DNA from 3 places in the Citrobacter europaeus genome. Region 2 is predicted to be linked to each of the others. Evidence: predicted binding sites of a transcription regulator. Region 2 holds the regulator's gene; each other region holds the start of a gene.
What was found. Region 2 encodes CRP, which controls carbon source genes, mostly activating them, when cyclic AMP is high. Its sites were predicted from a motif close to ATGTGANNNNNNTCACAT; they were not measured.

Region 1 (4,594 bases), 200 kb from region 2:
TGATTTGCGAAGGTAATGCGCCGGTTGCGGAGCCTTCTGTTGAAGATAAGAGTTCGCTCAATACGGCGGTCAAACGCAGTATTGCCAGAGCTGCCGCGGAGTTGATTCAACCGGGACACCGCGTGATCCTTGACTCCGGCACCACCACCTATGAAATTGCCCGCCTGATGCGCCAGCATTCCAATGTTATTGCTATGACCAACGGTATGAATGTCGCCAATGCGTTACTGGAAGCCGAAGGAGTTGAGCTGTTGATGACTGGTGGCCATTTGCGTCGTCAGTCGCAATCGTTTTATGGCGATCAGGCTGAGCAATCGCTACAAAATTATCACTTCGACATGCTGTTTCTTGGCGTTGATGCTATCGATTTAGAACGTGGTGTGAGCACTCATAATGAAGATGAAGCGCGCCTCAACCGCCGGATGTGTGAAGTGGCTGAGCGCATAATTGTTGTTACCGACTCGACGAAATTTAACCGCTCGAGCCTGCATAAGATCATTGATACTCAGCGGATTGATATGATTATTGTCGATGAAGGTATTCCAGAGGAGAGTCTGGAAGGATTACGTAAGCATGGGATTGAGGTGGTTCTGGTGAGTATCTGATAAAAAAGGCCGGGAAGTTTGCGAACTTCCCCGACCTGTAATCGAATTTAACTTTCAGGAATCAAGTCACTGGCGCTGGGTTAAACACCGCCAGTTGGTTGTGCAGCCCCCACTGATCTGAGAAGGTTTTCTTACGTCCGCTGGCGACGTCGAGAATAAACTCGAACAGTTTCAGACCCACGTCTTCAATGGTTTCTTCTCCGGTGGCGATGGTGCCTGCGTTGATGTCCATCAGGTCAAACCAACGGTTGGCCAGCTCAGTACGCGTCGCCATTTTTATCACCGGCACGGCCATCAGGCCGTACGGCGTACCGCGACCGGTGGTGAACACCTGTACGGTGATCCCGGAAGCGACCTGCTGCGTACCGCATACAAAATCACTGGCGGGTGTTGCGGCGTAAATCAGACCACGTTTGGTTGGACGCTGACCCGGCGACAATACTTCGACAATGGCGCTCTTGCCGGACTTGGCAATAGAGCCCAGCGCTTTTTCCACCACATTTGCCAGACCGCCTTTCTTATTGCCCGGAGAAGGGTTGGCGCTGCGATCCGTTTTGCCCATATCCAGGTAGTTATCGTACCAGGCCATCTCTTCGAGCAGGCGTTTACCTACTTCTTCGTTAATCGCCCTTGGGGTCAGAAGGTGGATGGCATCGCGCACTTCGGTAACTTCAGAGAACATCACAGTCGCGCCGCAGCGTACTAACAGGTCGGAGGCATAACCCACCGCCGGGTTGGCCGTCACGCCAGAAAATGCATCGCTGCCGCCGCACTGCATGCCGACCACCAGTTCTGATGCCGGGCAGGTTTCACGCTGTCGCTGATTGAGTTTTGCCAGATGGCGTTCGGCCACCTGCAAAATATCGGCAACCATCGATTGAAAGCCAATGTGCTTTTCATCCTGCAGGCTGACGACGCTGGCGCTGTCGACCGGAATACTTTTCACATCGTGCGTACCTTCGAGCAGGCGCTCTGGCTGTAGTTTTTCACAACCGAGGCCGATGACCATCACTTCACCGCCAAAATTCGGGTTAAGCGCAATATTGTGAATGGTGCGAATCGGCACAATGGCGGCTGGGGCATTGATCGCCACGCCGCAGCCGTACAAGTGATTGAGCCCCACCACGCCATCAACGTTCGGGTATTTGGGCAGCAGATCGCGCTCAATGATTTTCACCACATAATCCACCACACCCGCCACGCAGTGCACACTGGTCGAGATGCCGAGCAGATTCTTGGTGCCGACGCTACCGTCAGCATTGCGGTAACCTTCGAAGGTATAGCCCTCCAGAGGCGGCAGCGGCTCTGGCACTTTGGTTGCCAGCGGCAGCGTCTCCAGCGGTGGAGCTTTGGGCAGTTCAACCATTGATTCATCAATCCAGCTGCCGCGTGGGATATCGCGAACGGCATAGCCTATCACTTCGCCATAACGCACGATTTCGCCGTGAACAGGAATATTCAGTAGCGCCACTTTATGGCCCTGGGGAATATGTTCAATGAGTTCCAGTCCGTCCGGAAAACGCGTCCCGGCTTTCAGACCATTGTCATTGACAATTATCGCCACATTATCTGTTTCGTGAACTTTAATATAAAACGCCGTTGGCGATTCTTGTCTGATTTCGATGTCGGCCATTGTCCAGTATTCTCCAACAAGGTGGTGATAATAGTGTGAATATTTATATTTTGAATCTAATTGTAAGTAATAAAGATTCGATATCGTGAAATAAGAATGTCAGGAGTTTAATGCCAAGAATGTGACGATGATCACTTAAACTCAGCAAGGCCGGGCTACCAGGGGCAGCAATACGTAAATGTGTGCATTAGCGCCCATGCGTGTGGGCATATGCCCAAAACATTAATTTAATAACGCGTTATAAATGAGCGCTTGCACAATGATTAACGTTACGCTGCTGATTATACTGAATCACGGTTTTATAGCGTCTGATAAATTATTATGCGTTCTAATTATCAGTAATTTATCACCAGGAATATCTACTCAATAATAATAAAAATTTAATGTACCCGAGGTAATTAGAATGATTCTGGATACAGTTGTCGAGAAAAAGAAAGGTACGCACACCCGTTATTTAATATTGCTGATAATATTTATCGTTACCGCCGTTAACTATGCGGACCGTGCGACGCTATCTATTGCCGGCACGGAAGTAGCGAAAGAGTTGCAGCTCAGCGCCATCTCTATGGGTTACATTTTCTCCGCCTTCGGCTGGGCTTACCTGTTGATGCAAATCCCCGGTGGCTGGCTGTTGGATAAATTCGGCTCGAAGAAAGTCTACACATACAGTCTGTTCTTCTGGTCACTGTTCACCTTCCTGCAAGGCTTTGTGGACATGTTCCCGCTGGCCTGGGCGGGTATTTCAATGTTCATCATGCGCTTTATGCTGGGCTTCTCGGAAGCGCCGTCCTTTCCGGCGAATGCTCGTATCGTGGCGGCCTGGTTCCCGACGAAAGAGCGCGGTACGGCATCCGCAATTTTTAATTCCGCGCAGTATTTTTCCCTGGCGCTGTTTTCTCCGTTGCTCGGCTGGCTGACCTTCGCCTGGGGCTGGGAGCACGTGTTTACCGTAATGGGCGTGATTGGTTTTGTGCTCACCGGGCTGTGGGTAAAGTTTATTCATAACCCAACCGATCATCCGCGTATGTCGCAAGAAGAACTGAAGTTTATCTCGGAAAACGGCGCGGTCGTGGATATGGACCACAAAAAGCCGGGCGATGTGAAGTCAGGTGGTCCTAAACTGCATTATATCAAGCAGTTGCTCACTAACCGTATGATGCTTGGCGTGTTCTTCGGCCAGTATTTTATCAACACAATTACCTGGTTTTTCCTCACCTGGTTCCCGATTTACCTGGTACAGGAAAAAGGCATGTCGATCCTCAAAGTTGGCCTGGTAGCTTCGATTCCGGCGCTGTGCGGATTCGCCGGTGGTGTGCTTGGCGGCGTGTTCTCTGATTATCTGATTAAACGTGGCTTCAGTATCACACTGGCGCGTAAGCTGCCGATTGTGCTCGGCATGCTGCTCGCGTCGACCATTATTCTGTGTAACTACACCGATAACACCACCCTGGTGGTCGCACTGATGGCGCTGGCGTTCTTCGGCAAAGGCTTCGGGGCGCTGGGATGGCCGGTGATTTCCGATACCGCGCCGAAAGAGATTGTCGGTCTGTGCGGTGGGGTATTTAACGTATTTGGTAACGTGGCTTCCATCGTCACTCCGCTGGTGATTGGGTATCTGGTGAGCGAGCTGCACTCATTTAATGCTGCGCTGATGTTTGTAGGGTGTTCGGCGCTGATGGCAATGGTTTGCTACCTGTTTATTGTCGGTGACATTAAACGTATGGAATTGCAGAAATAAACAAAGGTATAGGCGATGAATAACACGATTTTCCCGAATAAGTTTAAAGCGGCTCTCGCGGCGCAACAGATTCAGATTGGCTGCTGGTCTGCATTAGCCAGCCCAATCAGCACTGAAGTTTTAGGCCTGGCGGGGTTTGACTGGCTGGTGCTGGACGGCGAACACGCGCCGAACGATATCTCGACGTTTATCCCGCAATTGATGGCGCTGAAAGGCAGCGCCAGCGCACCGGTAGTGCGCGTACCGACCAACGAGCCGGTAATCATCAAGCGCCTGCTGGATATCGGATTTTACAACTTCCTGATCCCGTTCGTTGAGACAGAAGAAGAGGCGGTAAACGCCGTGGCATCGACCCGCTATCCGCCGGAAGGTATTCGCGGCGTGTCCGTATCCCATCGCGCCAATATGTTTGGCACCGTACCGGACTACTTTGCGCAATCGAATAAGAACATCACGATCATCGTGCAGATCGAAAGTCAGCAGGGCGTTGATAACGTTGACGCAATCGCGGCGACAGAAGGCGTCGACGGTGTCTTCGTCGGCCCAAGCGATCTGGCTGCGGCGCTAGGCCACCTTGGCAATGCGTCACATCCTGATGTGCAGAAAGCTATCCAGCAC
Region 2 (4,594 bases):
GCGTGACGAACAGAATAGTCATTAAAATCCAGTAGGGCTTTGGCAGGTGTAAGGCGCTGCCCATCAGGCTGGCGATACTCAACATAACGCAGATGCGTCCGGCATTGCGCAGCGCTGGAGATTTCAACGACAGATAGTTTTTCAGGGCTGGGATCAACGGCAACCGACGCTGCTTGTCAGCCATCAAGTCACGGGCATACAACGGGCGCTGGGTGCGTAGCACGCGGGCAATACGGCTAAAGTGCCAGTAGCAAAATTGTCCCACCGGGTTGTCCGGATGCTGCCTGGCGATTTTCTCCAGTGTGCCAATCTGTTTTTCCATCGAGAAACGGGTCGGCAAACGGTGATACAAAATATCATCGGCCAGTACCCGAAGGCGTTCGGCTACGGTACGCGCATTCCAGCGAATCACCTGCTCCGCATGGCTACGCTCGACCAGCTTTTGCACCTCTTCCGGCTGGTGGAGGCTAACGGAAATATGCTCTTGTAAATCGAGCGCCTCCTGAAAGGCACGCAGCAGGCGCTTGTAATCGTTGTTGCGATGCGCCGACAGCATATGCATTTGCTGATAACACTGGGTAATCAGATCCACTGCCTTTTGTTGGCGAACCAGCAGGGGAGGCAGCGCTTTTTCTGGGTCGGCATGCTGGGTCAGCATGCTGTACTTAGTTTCACAGTAATCGGCTAATTCACGATACAACAGGCTGAGCGATTCACGGAGCGGCTGTTCGCGCCACATCCAAAACCAGAACCAGTTGAACAGGCCATACCATAACGTGCCCAGCGCGTAGATCAGCAGCGGCTCCCAGACGGGCATGTTGCCGGCCAGGCTTAGCGTGAAAATCGCTGCGATAAGTGAGGCAGGCAATAGTCGCGCATGCAAAGGGCTCAACTCGGCGGTTACACCAAGAATTAGCGTCAGGCCGGTGAGGATAAGCGGCAGTGGTATATCTTTTGCCAGCAGTAATTGCATGATCAAACTGCATCCGGCAAACAAAGACGCGCCAATAGCTAAACGTTTGAAAAAGCGCTTATGCGGGGTATCAAGACCGGCAATGTTGCAGCAGGCAGGGACCAGGGAGAAGAGGAGGCCCAGATGAAGCTGACCGATGATCAGACCAACAGCCACAGGTAAACATAGCACCAGCGTCTGCCGTAGTGCGTAGTTGATCTCTGGGTGGTATATCAGTCTTCGCCACATCGGTGCAAACAAAAGTGGCGCATTACTGGGTAACGCGCCACTTCGATGGGGTTAACGGGTGCCGTAGACGACGATAGTCTTACCGTGTGCGGAGATCAGGTTCTGATCTTCCAGCATCTTCAGAATACGGCCGACGGTCTCACGGGAGCAGCCAACGATCTGGCCGATTTCCTGACGGGTGATTTTAATCTGCATGCCGTCCGGGTGGGTCATCGCATCAGGCTGTTTCGCCAGATTCAGCAGAGTCTGCGCGATACGACCAGTTACGTCGAGGAAGGCGAGGTTGCCGACTTTTTCAGACGTGACCTGCAGACGACGAGCCATCTGAGAAGACAGGCGCATCAGAATATCCGGGTTGACCTGGATTAATTGGCGAAATTTTTTGTAGGAAATTTCAGCGACTTCACATGCGGTTTTGGCACGTACCCAGGCGCTACGTTCCTGACCTTCTTCGAAGAGGCCTAATTCACCAATAAAATCGCCCTGATTCAGATAAGAAAGGATCATTTCTTTCCCTTCTTCATCTTTGATCAGCACTGCCACTGAGCCTTTAACGATGTAATACAACGTTTCCGCTTTTTCACCCTGGTGAATCAGCGTGCTCTTCGATGGGTACTTATGAATATGGCAATGAGACAAGAACCATTCGAGAGTCGGGTCTGTTTGCGGTTTGCCAAGCACCATGCGCGGTTATCCTCTGTTATAAGCTGTCTCCAGAGCCAGAAAACGACGCTGCCTCTGGGTTTGCAAAAATGTGCTTCCCGCTACCTGGGAAGGGGGCTACTAAAAATATACTGCAGCCTGTAATGTGATGTCCTCTGCATACATGCAGTACGTCAATGTATTACTGTAGCATCCCGACTGTTTTAGCATAGCTTTCGCCGTGTGTCTCCTGGTGTCTCGCTTCAGCATGACGCAGGTCGCCTTCCATTGCGAGAATTGTTATGTGCGCGTAATCTGTCAGGAAAATTGAAACATTGGAGTTACGAAATATGCAAGCGCGTGTAAAGTGGGTTGAAGGGTTAACCTTCCTCGGTGAGTCCGCCTCTGGCCACCAAATTCTGATGGACGGTAACTCCGGTGATAAAGCGCCGAGCCCGATGGAAATGGTATTAATGGCGGCGGGCGGTTGTAGCGCAATTGATGTGGTATCGATCCTGCAAAAGGGTCGTCAGGATGTGACCAACTGCGAAGTGAAACTGACCTCAGAGCGTCGTGATGAAGCGCCGCGCCTGTTTACCCACATCAACCTGCATTTCATCGTAACGGGTAACGATCTGAAAGATGCATCAGTCTCACGCGCAGTCGACCTTTCAGCGGAAAAATATTGCTCCGTGGCACTGATGCTGGAAAAGGCGGTGAACATTACCCACTCCTATGAAGTGGTTGCCGCGTAATCCCTGACGCCGGATAATGTTGATTCGTAGGCCCGATAAGCGAAGCGCCATCGGGCACTTTCCACGCCTCACCCTATCTTTTTGCCTTCCATCAGTCGCTGGACCAGCGGCAGCATAATCAATTCCATCGCCAGGCCCATCTTGCCGCCCGGCACGACCAATGTATTGATGTGGGAAATGAATGAGCCCTGCAGCATGGCCAGTAGCCACGGGAAGTCGATCCCTTCCAGGTTACGAAAATGAATCACGACAAAGCTTTCATCCAGAGACGGGATACTCTTGGCGGCAAAGGGGTTAGAGGTATCGACGGTCGGTACGCGCTGGAAGTTAATATGCGTCCGGGAGAACTGCGGCGTGATGTAATTGATGTAATCGTCCATTGATCGCACCACCGAGTCCATCACCGCTTCACGCGAGTGTCCACGCTCGCTGGTATCGCGAGTCAGTTTCTGGATCCATTCCAGGTTTACGATCGGCACCACGCCAACCAGCAGATCGACATGTTGGGCCACGTTTTGCTGTGGGGTGACGACGCCGCCGTGCAGTCCTTCATAAAACAGGACATCCGTCGGTTCAGGCAGCGGCTGCCAGGGCGTGAAAGTCCCTGGCACCTGGTTCCACGGTACGGCCTCATCGTAAGTGTGCAGATATTTTCGCGACTGGCCTTTGCCCGTCTGACCGTATTCGATGAAAGTTTGTTCCAGCAGACCGAAGTCATTAGCTTCGGGGCCGAAATAGCTGATATGCCGCCCGGCATCGCGCGCTTTGCGAATCGCCATGTCCATTTCCGGACGGGTATAGCGATGAAAACTGTCACCTTCCACCTCGGCGGCACGCAGATTTAACTGCGCGAAAATTTTACGAAACGCGAGGCTGGTGGTGGTGGTCCCCGCGCCGCTGGATCCTGTTACCGCAATCACCGGATGTTTGGCAGACATAACAACTCCATGAAATGGTTATAATTATAGTAAAGTCGGCCGGCGGCTACGGATTACTCGTGAATCTGCTTCCTCGGCATAATATTGACCGTTTCATGCAGTTCAGACCACACCAGCACGGCTTCACCTGATTGTAGTTGGCGTTTGACGTCGGCGACTTTTTGTTCGAGCGAACGTTCATGTTCACCATAATCGGTGCCTTCACGCAAGACAAAGCTTTCAATCAGATTGTCCAGCGCGTCCGGGGAGATATCTTGCCAGGGGATGATCATGATGAGACCTCCAGATACGTTGTCAGCCAGTCGGGGATTCTGGATTCCAGCCACATCTCAGGATGGCGTACCGTGCCGCCAATGAATCCGACGTGGCCACCGTGTTCAGTCAACTGATACTCCACCTGCGAAGGCAGGTTTTCCGGTTTCGGGATCACGTGATGATCCATAAACGGATCGTCCTTGGCATGGATAATCAGCGTGGGTTTGGCGATCTGGTTGAGCAACGGCATGGCGCTACACTGACGATAATAGTCTATAGCATCGGCGAAACCGTGGATTTTGGCGGTGATCAGATCGTCAAAATCGCGAATGCGACGCAGAGATTTCAATTGGGACAGACTTACCGGCAGCGAGCCTGGATAGGCCTCAAGCTTACGCGAGGCATTGGCTTTCAACAGATTGAGCAGGTAGCGCTGATAGACCCGAGAGAATCCCTTGTCCATATGGTAACTACAGGCTTCCAGCACGAAAGGCGCGGAGACGATAACGGCGGCATCAATTGGAATCTCGTTGCCTTCTTTGGCCAGCAGGCAGGCCAGCATGTTGCCACCGAGCGAATAGCCCACCGCTGCGGTCGGCACGCGACCGAACTCACGCTCCAGCCAGTGTAAAAACCAGGTGCCATCTTCTGTTTCGCCCGAATGATAAATGCGGTTCAGACGATTGGGTTCACCGCTGCAGCCGCGAAAATGCATTACCACGCCCAGCCAGCCGCGCTTTTGCGCCGCTTCAATCAGGCCATGTGCGTACGGGCTGTTCAGACTACCTTCCAGACCGTGAAAA
Region 3 (4,594 bases), 800 kb from region 2:
CGCTGATTGCCGCTGTTGCGCATACTGCTGATTAACCCTTTGCTTTCATAGAAATGCAGGGTTGATACCGCCACGCCGCTACGCCTGGCGACTTCACCTGGCGTGAGGAGCGCTTTTATCCGGGGTAATTTCTTTTCCATAAATCGCTTTACCTCAAGTTAACTTGAGGAATTATACTCGCCCGCAGACAAAACGACGAATCGAATACTGAGAAAGAGGCAGCCCTATGTCCCATCAGCAGATTATTCAGACCCTTATTGAATGGATTGACGACCATATCGATCAGCCGCTGAACATTGAGGCGGTGGCGAAAAAATCAGGTTACTCGAAGTGGTATTTACAGAGAATGTTCCGCACGGTGATGCGCCAGACGTTGGGTGACTACATCCGTCAGCGTCGACTTTTACTGGCCGCTGTTGAACTGCGAACGACTGAGCGACCTATTTTCGATATCGCGATGGATCTTGGTTATGTATCGCAACAAACCTTCTCGCGCGTGTTTCGCCGCGAGTTTGATCGTACCCCCAGCGATTACCGCCATCGCCTGTAAGATTATTGCCCGCTCTGCGTCAGTATAGCGGGCGACCGTTGTATCCACTGCATGAACTCCTGCGACGGCAGTGCTTTCGCGAAATACCAGCCCTGACAATACTGTACGCCGTGTTCGCGCAGCCACTCGATTTGCTCACTCGTCTCTACCCCTTCCGCAATCATCTTCAGATGTAAGCTTTGCGCCATTTCGATGATATGTTCGGCAATCAGGTGACTGGTGCTGTTAGTGGACAGTGTGCTAATAAACGATTTGTCGATCTTCAGGATATCGATATTCAACGCGGATAAATTATGTAGATTGGAATATCCCGTGCCAAAATCATCAAACGCCACTTCATAACCGGCCTGGCGAAACGCCTGGATTACCGGGGTCATTTTATCTATATCAATAAATCCGCGCTCCGTTACCTCGACTTTAATTTGCCGGGGCGCCACAGAGTACTCACGGTTTTTGTCGGTAATCAGGGCAATGAGTCGGGATGAATGAAAGTCAGAAGCCGAGAGATTTATCGAGATATAAAGTTGAGGATGCGCGGCAAGAAAGTATCCTAAATCGTTGAACACCTCTTCAACTACATAATCCGTGATCCGCTCAATCATTCCCTCTTGTTCAGCCAGCGGAATAAACTCGGTCGGGCTCATCACTTCACCATTACCGCCAGGCCAGCGCAGCAGAGCCTCAGCCCCAACGCACTGACCGTTTTTGATATCAATGATCGGCTGGTAGTGCAGACGCAGTTGACGTTTTTTGATTGCGCGTTTTAACAAGCGGCGAGGAGATAAGTATTCCTGGCGCGTGCGCCACCATATTAACAGCATCAGGATGCTGCAGATGACCCCGAAAGGAATCGTTACTGCAGCCTCGTGATAGAAAATCGAATTTATGCGTTTATCTGAGGTCGAGGCAATAATCGCAATCGGACGTTTTTCTGAATGCACGATGGTATAGAAGCGATCGTCCAGTTGGAAGGTAGAGGCTTCACCGCGCACCAACGGCAGTAATTGCGCAATATGCGCCCCTTCACTGGTAGAGAAAAAGGTATCCGTTACCGTGTCGTACACGCCCCAGGACAGATCCGGATCCTCTGACATGACTTCGCTGTATGATAATGGGTTGATGACGACAACGTAGTTTCCGCGTTGCATATACGTCATTCGGTAGCCAGCGAAAAAGGGGGTATCGCGATAGTAATAGATGGAGACGTCCGGCGTACGTTTATAGTCGGCGGTCGGCATAATATAGGTGACAGGCGGCACCATCGACGTAGAGCACAAAAAATGATCGCCCTGCGCATAAATTAGCTCGCTGATATATAAACGGCCACGAATAATATTTAGCATATTTTTCTGATGTGCCGGGGTACACATCTTACCCTGATACAACTGGGCCATATCACGCGCTAAATCGGCTTGTTGGATCACCAGTTCAGTTTTATTTAACACCAGTTGAGCAAAAGAACGAAGTTGATTACGGGTTTCGGACATTGCCCTGATTTGAGCAAACCATAACGCCAGTACCACGGGGAGCAATACCACCATGAATGTTCCCAGGAACTTCAGCATCTTGCGACGCGCACTGTGATTCATGTCAGCCCAATTTCCCTGTTTCGTATATGCCAGAACCCATTAAGGCAAGATGCAATAAACACCGACTGATTAAGTTGCATGAATCTATCAGTATTAGCAACAGACTTCTCTATGTAAAAGTCTGATAATAGTTGATGATGATATTATTTTTCCGTAAGGCAAACTTAAAGTTATGCTTATTTCATAACGTTATTATCCCCAAGGAGTAATTTTTTATGAGCATTATCCTGGTAAGATTTAAGAAATTCATTAAATTTTTTTAACGATTAATTTAGGATAAATTAAACAGGTAATGTAAATGCACCTTTAAGATTGGTTATTTAGTATCATTACCTGGTTGAATATAACCACACAGTAAACAGGGTTTTCATCCTGCAAAAATCACGTCCAGTACTGGTGAACAAACGAGCATATGTGATATAGTTCACAAAAATTATGTAACAGAAACAATGTTTCATTCATGTTATTGCCCGTCGATAGCCAGAGTACTACACCCTCGGTGAACACCCCCGCGCTGTCCTGGGCATCCAGACTTTCTGAGGACGTTTTTCATGGCAACGATAACAACTGGTGTGGTTCTACTGCGGTGGCAATTACTCAGCGCGGTGCTGATGTTTTTAGCCAGTACGCTCAATATCCGTTTTCGTAAATCAGATTATATTGGCCTGGCCGTCATTAGCAGCGGTTTAGGGCTGGTTTTTGCCTGCTGGTTTGCAACCGGATTACTCGGCATAACCCTGGTGGATATGTCCGCAATCTGGAAGAACATTGAAACCGTGATGGTTGAAGTGATGAGCCATACACCGCCAGACTGGCCGATGGTGTTGAACTAATAACGGAATTGCATATGGCTACCCCAATCCTGAGGTAGCCATAATTGTCAGCGAAATGCAGAGGGATTAGAACGGAATATCGTCGTCGAAATCCATCGGTGGCTCGTTAGAAGGCGCCGCCGGAGCTGACTGCTGCGGACGAGACTGCGCGCCGCCGCTGAACTGATTGCCGCCCTGAGGCTGCTGAGGCTGACCCCAACCACCCTGCTGCTGGCCGCCACCTGCCGGAGCACCACCACCCTGACGACCACCCAGCATTTGCATGGTGCCGCCAACGTTCACCACAACTTCAGTGGTGTACTTTTCTACGCCGGATTGGTCGGTCCATTTGCGGGTACGCAGCTGACCTTCGATATAGACCTGGGAACCTTTACGCAGATATTCGCTGGCCACTTCAGCCAGTTTGCCAAACAGCACAACACGGTGCCATTCAGTCTGCTCTTTCATTTCGCCGGTCGCTTTATCACGCCAGGATTCGGAAGTAGCCAGCGTAATGTTGGCGACTGCGCCACCATTCGGCATATAGCGTACTTCCGGGTCCTGGCCCAGATTACCGACGAGAATCACCTTGTTTACGCCTCTGCTGGCCATGATCGTGTCTCCTGAAAAACGTTACTGAATAAGTGTAAGCGCGGGATTGTAGCATTTCCAATAGCGCTTTTACTACGTTGCGAGATCGATTCCAGTAAACAACCCCGGACGGACATTGTTGCACAGGCATCTGCGTTTTGCATTCCAATACTGTATATCCATTCAGGTCAGGTTGTGTCATAATTAACCGTTTGTGATCGCCGGTAGCACCATGCAGCCAGGCAAAAAAGCGTTTAATCCGGGAAAGATGAATGGATAAGATCGAAGTTCGGGGCGCCCGCACCCATAATCTCAAAAACATCAACCTCGTCATCCCGCGCGACAAGCTGATTGTCGTCACCGGGCTTTCGGGCTCAGGCAAATCTTCGCTCGCTTTCGACACCTTGTATGCCGAAGGGCAGCGTCGTTACGTTGAATCCCTTTCCGCGTACGCGCGTCAGTTTCTGTCGCTGATGGAAAAGCCGGATGTCGACCACATTGAGGGGCTGTCTCCCGCCATCTCAATTGAACAAAAATCGACGTCCCACAACCCGCGATCCACGGTAGGTACCATTACCGAAATTCACGACTATCTGCGCCTGCTGTTTGCCCGCGTTGGCGAGCCGCGCTGCCCGGATCACGACGTCCCCCTGGCGGCGCAAACCGTTAGCCAGATGGTGGACAACGTCCTGTCGCAGCCGGAAGGCAAGCGTCTGATGCTACTGGCGCCGGTAATTAAAGAGCGTAAAGGGGAGCACACCAAAACGCTGGAAAACCTGGCAGGCCAGGGCTATATCCGCGCCCGTATCGATGGTGAAGTGTGCGACCTTTCCGATCCGCCCAAGCTTGAGTTGCAAAAGAAACACACGATTGAAGTGGTGATTGACCGCTTTAAAGTACGCGACGATCTCACCCAGCGCCTGGCGGAATCCTTTGAAACCGCGCTGGAACTGTCCGGAGGTACGGCGGTGGTCGCCGATATGGACGATCCAAAAGCGGAAGAACTGCTGTTCTCCGCCAACTTCGCCTGCCCGATCTGCGGCTACAGCATG

Region 1: the regulator CRP is predicted to act here: its motif matches at 2,358-2,375, upstream of garD (galactarate dehydratase).
Region 3: the regulator CRP is predicted to act here: its motif matches at 2,552-2,569, upstream of WHR59_RS22120 (YjcB family protein).

Annotation. Positions count from the first base shown of each region.
Region 1 is NZ_CP148084.1:588,020-592,613, forward strand. Features, by position in the region: gene WHR59_RS02895 (DeoR family transcriptional regulator) at 1-605, shown strand, start outside; gene garD (galactarate dehydratase) at 667-2,238, opposite strand; gene garP (galactarate/glucarate/glycerate transporter GarP) at 2,642-3,976, shown strand; gene garL (2-dehydro-3-deoxyglucarate aldolase) at 3,992-4,594, shown strand, end outside.
Region 2 is NZ_CP148084.1:392,594-397,187, forward strand. Features, by position in the region: gene WHR59_RS01815 (YccS/YhfK family putative transporter) at 1-1,201, opposite strand, end outside; gene crp (cAMP-activated global transcriptional regulator CRP) at 1,253-1,885, opposite strand; gene WHR59_RS01825 (OsmC family protein) at 2,194-2,598, shown strand; gene WHR59_RS01830 (phosphoribulokinase) at 2,667-3,536, opposite strand; gene WHR59_RS01835 (YheU family protein) at 3,590-3,808, opposite strand; partial or broken gene WHR59_RS01840 (hydrolase) at 3,805-4,594, opposite strand, start outside.
Region 3 is NZ_CP148084.1:4,719,338-4,723,931, forward strand. Features, by position in the region: gene soxR (redox-sensitive transcriptional activator SoxR) at 1-140, opposite strand, end outside; gene soxS (superoxide response transcriptional regulator SoxS) at 227-550, shown strand; gene WHR59_RS22115 (EAL domain-containing protein) at 553-2,139, opposite strand; gene WHR59_RS22120 (YjcB family protein) at 2,691-2,972, shown strand; gene ssb1 (single-stranded DNA-binding protein SSB1) at 3,039-3,563, opposite strand; gene uvrA (excinuclease ABC subunit UvrA) at 3,815-4,594, shown strand, end outside.